2 regions of the Ureibacillus thermophilus genome follow, and region 1 is predicted to be linked to the other one. Evidence: predicted binding sites of a transcription regulator. Region 1 holds the regulator's gene; the other holds the start of a gene.
What was found. Region 1 encodes CtsR, which represses protease genes until heat stress. Its sites were predicted from a motif close to ATGGTCAATAAAGGTCAAACA; they were not measured.
Positions count from the first base shown of each region.

Region 1 (4,337 bases):
TCCTTTTCGTTTTAATTTTCCATTATTTAATTTTTCCCGTATTAATTTTGCTCGGAATACATCCCGTTCAGCCGGTTCTAATGTAGTGCCTGCATATTGTTGTACAAATCCAGGTTGAATAAGAATTGTACACTCATTCAAAATATGCTTTGGAACATCTTGAATGATTCCCAAATCGACACCTAATCGAACATTGGATAAACAAGTAGCCGCTTCTTCGCTCGTCATAATCCGCGCATGTTTCAATGTACCGTAAGCCCGGTGGATGCGGTCTTCCAAAGCAATGGCTGATTGGGCTAAAAGCGCTTGTCTTGCTTTTCGTTCTTGTTCGATAATTTGCATCACGACTTCTTGTAAATCATCGATAATTTCATCTTCAGATTTTCCAAGAGTGACTTGATTTGAAATTTGATACATATTTCCTAAGTTTTCGCTGCCTTCACCGTAAATGCCTCTCACCACCATGCCGAAGCGAGCGAGCATTTGCGTTAAAGCTTTGATTTGTTTTGTCATTGAAAGCCCAGGCAAATGCATCATAACAGAGGCTCTTAAACCGGTACCTACATTTGTCGGACAGCTCGTTAAATAGCCGAAATCGTTATGGAAAGCAAACGGTAAAAGTTTTTCCAACTGGCTATCTAATTTATTCGCCATTTCATAAGTTTCGACTAATTTAAGGCCAGGGGCTAAACATTGAATTCTTAAATGGTCTTCTTCATTGACCATGACACTGATGGCTTCATCTTGCGAGATAATCACTGATGCGAACTTTTCTTTTCCTGCAAGCATCGGGCTAATTAGATGTTTCTCTACAAGTACTTGCCGTTTTAACGCAGGCATTTCCTGAATCGTAAAATGGGAAAAATTATGTTTTTCATCGTTTAATTGATAAAAGGCTTGCGCCACCATTTGGTCGATAGTTTTCGCTTCCTCATCAGTAAAAATCAATGGAAACCGAAAACCTTCTAAATTTCTTGCCAACCGAACGCGGGTGGAAATGACAATGTCATCTTCCGAACCTCCATCCCCCATCCAGCTTGGTGCTTCTGCTTTTAAGAAATAGTCTAGGTTCATGGTGTATCCACACCTCCCATTTCAAGCTTACGTTCCAGTTCTTTGATTTCATCTCGGAATCTCGCTGCATCTTCAAATCGCTCATCTTGAATGGCTAATTGCATTTGTTCACGGGCATGCTCAATTTGTTTTTTCAAGAGGCGATTGTTATCCGCTTTTTGCCCAGGTCTTTTGCCTGTATGTTTCGTTCCTGCCTGAATTTTTTCAAGCACTTGCGGAAGTTTTTCCCTGAAAGTTTCATAGCATTGAGGACAGCCTAATTTCCCCTCATTTAAAAATTTACGAAATGTAAATCCGCAAGCTGGGCATGCAGTCGTTTGAACGGAGGGCTGAACAGGTCTTTCTTGCACATCATTTTTCAAAAGCGGCATGCCAAACCAGTTGGAAAGTAATTGATGAATCGGAAAAGGTTCTTCTTTATGAAATTCAAAGTTGAAAGGATGAAACTGGGCTGCACATACTTCACAATAATGTTTTTCGCTTTTATGACCATTGATGATTTGTGTAACAGTTACCGTTGCTTCCCGTTGCTTACAGTGTTCACAAAGCATAACCTACCACCTCATCATTTTTCATATTTTAAAGTTAGTAACATCGCTTTTAAAATGGCCGACCTTAGTTCATCGCGAGTTGGTAGTTGAAGCTTCAGCGTATCACGGTTAACGGCTGCGAGCATTAACCTTGCTTCCTTTTCCATGATTACTCCTTCTTCCAGCAATCGATATATGATATCTTCCGCCATATTTTGAGTGGCGCCATTTTCGATTTGCTTAATTAAATGATCGATCAACTCCACTTTTGAGCTCGGCTTCACACGAAAAATTCGAATATATCCACCGCCACCTCGTTTACTTTCAACAAGATAGCCTTTTTCCACCGTGAATCGTGTATTGATGACATAATTTATTTGCGAGGGAACGCATTGGAATTTGTCGGCTAATTCGCTACGTTTGATTTCAATATGTCCTTTATCATCTAATTCGATAATCCGTTTTAAATACCCTTCAATCAAATCGGAAATATTTTTCATATTCATGTCAATTCACCTCGCTTTTTGACTTTGACTTTCTTTGACTTTATTATATGTCCATTTTTTTATATTTGCAAATAAAAACCCTTGACAAAATGGAGGGGGAAAAAAATCGACAAGACGCAATTAACATTACGTTTGCCGATTTTTATTTAATCTATTCAATTCATCAAAATACTATACAGTAATTGGAAATAATTGCTGTTTACACCCATCGTCCTACAATCGGATAGTTCCATTCATTTTCTCGAAGCGCATTGAAAATTCCGATAATCGGTACAACCAAAGTCATAATGCCGAAAATGATTAAGAACGGAATACCGATTAATACAAAACTAAGTACTGTCGAAATACCGATTAACACCCACATGACAAATTGGAATAGTAACGCTTGGATAGAAAGACGTTTGATTGTCTCCTCTTGGCTAATTAGAAAAAATAATATTGGCACTAAAACCGGAGCAAAAAATGCACTTGCGTGAATAATAACTTTTGCCCACTTTTCTTCCATCTATTTTCAACTCCCGTTTAAATTTATTAATATCTTGTTATATATTTTTACGAATGGCTCTTTGAATAGTTTCAAATTCCTGAAAAAATTTTTCCTTTTATTTTCGTATTTTTCCCATATTTATCAATTCATAGACAAAAAAATCTTTAGAAGGTCCTGCGTTATATGCTATTATGTGAAAAAAAGAAAAAAACTGCTCAAATGAGCAGCTTTTATTTAATCTTTTTTATTATTTTCTTTTAAATTTTTTGAGTCTACCTCATCAGGATGTTCAGTTGGGAAAAGGGCTCGGGCTAAAAAGCCTGAAAAAAGCGTAGCGCTGATGACAATTAAAATCTTATGATTTTTAGGAACTTCTTCAAACATATTATTTAACATGAGCATTGAAAAAACAGCTACCGTCACCATTGAAACAATGACATACGCAAGCCTCCGTTGATTCATGTTCGCAAACATCCTTTTCTTTAAATTCAATAAAACTAATGATATTTTACAACGTATAGGTTGAAAATACAATTTTAGGAATTTGATTACATAGAAAAATGAATTTCATATTAATAATTTTTAAGTGAGGTATACATATGAGATTTGTGCGATTAAGCAAGAATAACAAATCTATTTCAAAACCGTTTTTTGATGTAAATCAATATGTCCAAGAGGTGTTGATTGATGTTTCACATGATCCTGTTATAGCGAAACAAATGAACATCATTCATCTGACAAAAAATGATTTGGCCATCTTGCGTCAACTAAAACCGATCATTGAAAATGATATTCCAAAAATGGTGCAAGCTTTTTACGATAACATTTCGCTAAATCAAGATTTAGTCGATTTAATCAACAAACATTCCAATATGGATCGGTTAAAAGTTACACTTTCAAAACATCTACAGGATATTTTTGATGCGAAAATTGATAAACATTATATAGAAAATCGAAAAAGAATTGCTCTTGCACATATCCGTACTAGCCTTTTATCCAAATGGTATTTGTCATCATTCCAATCTTTAGTAACCTCTTTTTCAGAAATTATTAAAGAACAGAATATTTCAAAAGAAGACGCATTGCTTGCGGTCAATGCCTTCGCAAAAGTGATTAATTTTGAGCAGCAACTGGTGATTGAAGCATACGAAAGAGAGCAGGAACGAGTTCGCAGAGAAGATGAGCAAATCAAACAATCTTTAATTGCATCCCTTCAACAAATTGCAGAAGAACTGAATCATATGAATCAGGATACTATTACATCCATCCAATTCATTTCAGAACAATCTCATAACATTGCTACATCCACATCACAAGGTTTGGATTATGTAGCGGATACAGAAGAAAAATCCAATCAGGGTAAAGCCCAATTAGCAAAACAAACAGATTTAATGAATACGATTTTAAAAAGCGTTAATTTATTAGAAGAGTCCATGATGAATCTACGCTCTTCTTCTCAGAAAATTTCCGAGATTGTCAATTTAGTTACAGGTATTGCCGACCAGACAAACTTGCTTGCTCTTAACGCCTCCATCGAAGCAGCGCGCGCGGGTGAACACGGAAAAGGCTTTGCTGTTGTAGCTGAAGAAGTTCGAAAACTCGCAGAAGAAACAAAAAATGCTGTACAAGATGTGTCTACATTAATTAAAGAAATGGAAGCGAATATTTCAGACATGACATCCAGCGTAAATAACGTGGATGAACAAGTGAAATTAAGCGTTGAAACTCAAGGCAACTTAG
Region 1 is NZ_CP036528.1:596,958-601,294, reverse strand. It holds gene mcsB (protein-arginine kinase McsB) at 1-1,074, opposite strand, end outside; gene DKZ56_RS02870 (UvrB/UvrC motif-containing protein) at 1,071-1,625, opposite strand; gene DKZ56_RS02865 (CtsR family transcriptional regulator) at 1,640-2,104, opposite strand; gene DKZ56_RS02860 (DUF4870 domain-containing protein) at 2,310-2,615, opposite strand; gene DKZ56_RS02855 (hypothetical protein) at 2,832-3,059, opposite strand; partial or broken gene DKZ56_RS15925 (protoglobin domain-containing protein) at 3,197-3,748, shown strand; gene DKZ56_RS15920 (methyl-accepting chemotaxis protein) at 3,839-4,337, shown strand, end outside.

Region 2 (4,337 bases), 900 kb from region 1:
TGCCGCTTTATCTGATACGGAGCCGCTGCTGGAACAATTATTTCAATATCGTTTTGCAAATTCTCAAGAATTAGGCGGCCACTCGTTGGGAAATTTAATGCTGACTGCACTAACCGACATTACCGGGGATTTTTTTAGTGCCATTATCGAAATGAGCCGAGTGTTAAAAGTTCATGGAAAGGTCATTCCATCTGCAAATGCTAAAGTCAATTTACATGCTGAATTGTTGGATGGGGAGATTGTTAAAGGGGAATCCAAAATTCCTTTGTCTAACAAGCCTATAAAGCGCGTTTTTTTAGTTCCAGATGATGTAAAGCCCCTTCCGGAAGCAATAAACGCAATCAACTATGCAGATGTGATTCTCATTGGACCAGGCAGTTTATATACAAGCATCATCCCAAATTTATTGGTAAAGGAAATTGGCGAAACAATCATCCAATCAAAAGCAAAAAAAATTTACGTTTGCAATTTGATGACGCAGCAAGGGGAAACCAATCAGTATCAGGCGGTAGATCATGTAAAAGCCATTTATGAGCATGTCGGCACGCCATTTTTAGATGCCATTTTAGTCAACAGCAACGATTTGCCATCCCCCATTAAAGAAAACTATAGAGAACAAAATGCTGAACCGGTCAGAGTAAATGAAGAAGAATTAAAAAAACTAGGATTAGAAATTATAAAAAAGAATATAGCAACTATCAAAAATGGTGCTGTACGGCATGAAGGAAAAGCCATTGCCGAATGGCTGCTTGAATATACATTAACATCATAAAAAATTTGAGAGGGGGGGCTTGTATGTCATTTGCATCGGAAACAAAGAAAGAATTAACTCAAATTGAGGCAAACGATCAATGTTTGAAAGCAGAACTTTCTGCCATTATTCGAATGAATGGGACTCTATCCTTTTCAAATAAACAGTTAAGTTTAGATGTCCAAACGGAGAATGCCGCTATTGCCAGAAGAATTTATACGATGCTCAAAAAGCTATATCCGTATAATGTGGAGCTTTTAGTTCGTAAAAAAATGAGGCTCAAAAAGAATAATGTCTATATTTGCCGCATTCGAGAAGGTGCCCGAGAAATCTTGGAAGATCTTGACATCCTTCAGGGGGATTTTCAGTTAAATCATTCCATCTCCTCCTCGCTGCTAAAAACGAATATGCAAAAAAGAGCTTATTTAAGAGGCGCTTTTTTAGCAGGCGGTTCGGTCAACAATCCTGAAACATCTTCTTATCATTTGGAAATTCACTCCATGTATAAAGAGCACAGTGAAGCATTAGCCAATTTAATGAATGAATTTCAATTGAATGCCAAAACCATCGATCGCAAAAAAGGGTATATCACTTATTTGAAAGAAGCAGAGAAAATTTCGGAATTTCTTGGACTTGCAGGCGCCTTTCAAGCAATGCTAAAGTTTGAAGATGTGCGTATTCTTAGAGATATGCGAAATAGCGTCAACCGCATCGTCAACTGCGAAACGGCCAATTTGAATAAAACCATTGGTGCCGCTCTAAGACAAGTGGAAAATATTAAATTTATCGATGAAACAATCGGCATCGATCAATTGCCGGAAAAATTAAGAGAAGTTGCGAGACTGCGCATCGAACATCAGGACGTTACATTAAAAGAGCTTGGGGAAATGATTTCAACAGGCACAGTCAGCAAATCCGGCATTAATCACCGCTTGAGAAAAATTGATGAAATTGCGGAAAAGTTACGGCGCGGTGAAAAAGTGATAAAATAATTTCTAAGAACCGCATTGTTCTTTTCATATAATTTCGATAAGATAAATATAAAAATGTGATGAACGGTGTAGAAAGGGTGTGGAAAGTGATATGGTTGAAACCACAGTGGAAGTTAAATTAAAAAACGGTTTGCAAGCTCGCCAGGCAGCTCTGTTTGTCCAAGAGGCAAATCGTTATAAATCTGATATCTTTTTGCAAAAAGACGAGAAAAAAGTCAATGCAAAATCTATTATGGGCATCATGAGCTTAGCCATTGCAAGAGGTACAACGGTAAAGCTGATTGCAGAGGGCAATGATGAAAACGAGGCAATTGAAGGGTTATCTTCATTCATCACAAATGAAGCATAATTTATTTAATTTTTGAAAACGCTCGCAATTTTTCGAAGCTATTCGAGAATTGTGAGTTTTTTTATTTTATGCATAACTTTTCCTGCAGGCAGCTTTGTTTGACGCACAAAAAACCGGGCTGTCTACTTCGACAGCCCGGTTTCTCACATTATTTTTGTTCGCTGGATGAAATAATATGGTCGATTAAACCATATTCTTTTGCTTGCTCAGCAGTCATGAAGTTATCGCGGTCAGTATCTTGTGCGATTTTTTCGATTGGTTGGCCCGTATGATCAGCCAACAATTTGTTTAATTTATCGCGCAAGAATAAAATGCGTTTTGCTGCAATTTCGATTTCAGTCGCTTGACCTTGAGCGCCGCCTAATGGCTGGTGAATCATCACTTCTGCGTTTGGCAATGCATAACGTTTTCCTTTTGCACCAGCTGAAAGGAGGAAAGCACCCATTGATGCTGCCATTCCGATGCATATTGTTTGCACATCTGGTTTAATGTATTGCATTGTATCATAGATGGCCATCCCTGCTGTAATGGAACCACCAGGTGAGTTGATGTATAAAGAAATATCTTTATCAGGATCTTCTGCTTCTAAAAATAATAATTGTGCGACAATTGAGTTTGCAACATTATCATCAATTGGGCTGCCAAGTAAAATAATACGGTCTTTTAAAAGGCGAGAATAAATGTCGTAAGCACGCTCACCACGGTTTGTTTGTTCAATGACTGTAGGAACTAAGATCATCGTATGTCCTCCTTAAGCAAATAATTATTCTAAATAATCTACGTACCGAAACAAAATTTGTTTCAGCTTGTATGTTTATCATACACATTATAGTCAATAATGGTCAAATATAAAGTCCCGCATTTATTGAATTTACAAAATCTATACGTTTAGTTTGCAGAAAAATTTCTTTTTGTTTTAAAGGTTGAATTATTTTGAAGTCCTGTGTATAATATTAAAGTCGTAAGTATTCAAAAAAAGTTCTATGCATATTCTATATTATATGAAAAATACAATAAAATATGCAAAAAATGGAAACTTTATTCACTCGCCCTCGTGGTGTAATGGATAACACTCAAGATTCCGGTTCTTGCAATGGGGGTTCGATTCCCTCCGAGGGCGCCATTTTACTGTTTAATAGAATATATTAAGTAAGTAAAATTATTAGTTAGCAGCTTAAAGAATACAAGTGGATGGATAGATAGGGGATAAAATGACGTGATTCATTTTACCCCTTATTTATTCCTAAGGCAAAATTTCAGATTAAATATAATAAATCATTGATTCTCCATCTCCAAGCGTATAAGCTTGAGTTGGAGAATTTTTTTCAAAATGTAAGCCCTTTCATTTTTCGGAATATTCATACTGAAAATATATTATTTTTTATTCCTATTAATTATTTGTTGTATAAATATAAAACGATTTATATAATTAAACATATCAGTACACATCATTAAATATTCGTTGTTGCTGATAAAGCTAGAAATTGACCGAAGGAGGATATTGAAATGGGTAAAAGAAATCGTGTATTTTTATTTATGTTGCTGATGGCATTTGCAGTGGTGCTAGCAGCATGCGGATCAAGCGAAAATTCATCATCTTCAAAGGATTCAAAAAGTGAAAGCGGAGAAACTAGTTTGAAAGACAAAAAAATCTTGGTGGGTACAGAAGCGACATTTGCTCCTTTTGAATATATGGACGATAACGGAAATATTGTAGGAATCGACAAAGATATTGTAGATGCCATTTTTACAGAACTCGGCATGGAATATGAAATGCGCCATGTTGGTTGGGAAGCAGTATTCCAACAAGTTCAAAACGGCGAACTTGATATGGGTGCTTCCGGTATAACAATTACAGATGAACGTAAAGAAACATTCGACTTTACTGAACCATATTTCGAAGCAACACAAGTGATTGTGGTTACGGAAGATTCACCGATTGAATCGGCAAAAGATTTAGAAGGTAAAAAAGTTTCTGTACAAATCAACTCTACAGGACACCAAGCAGCGAAAAAACTTTTAGGAGAAACGAACCCAAATATTTTAGCGTATGAAAACCTTCCATTAGCAATCCAAGAAGTGATTAATGGAACAGCTCAAGCAGCAATTGGTGATAACGCGGTAGTTTATGAATATTTAAAAAATAATCCAAATGCAAAATTAAAAGTCATTGAAGACGATGCATTTGAAAAAGAATATTATGGTTTTATGGTGAAAAAAGGAAACAAAGAATTGCTTGATTTAC
Region 2 is NZ_CP036528.1:2,711,505-2,715,841, reverse strand. It holds gene DKZ56_RS13695 (gluconeogenesis factor YvcK family protein) at 1-772, shown strand, start outside; gene whiA (DNA-binding protein WhiA) at 796-1,743, shown strand; gene DKZ56_RS13685 (HPr family phosphocarrier protein) at 1,835-2,092, shown strand; gene clpP (ATP-dependent Clp endopeptidase proteolytic subunit ClpP) at 2,241-2,831, opposite strand; tRNA gene DKZ56_RS13675 (tRNA-Arg) at 3,141-3,215, shown strand; gene DKZ56_RS13670 (basic amino acid ABC transporter substrate-binding protein) at 3,599-4,337, shown strand, end outside.
Region 2: clpP (ATP-dependent Clp endopeptidase proteolytic subunit ClpP) is a predicted target of CtsR. The motif match lies at 2,921-2,941, and genes of this name have one in related genera.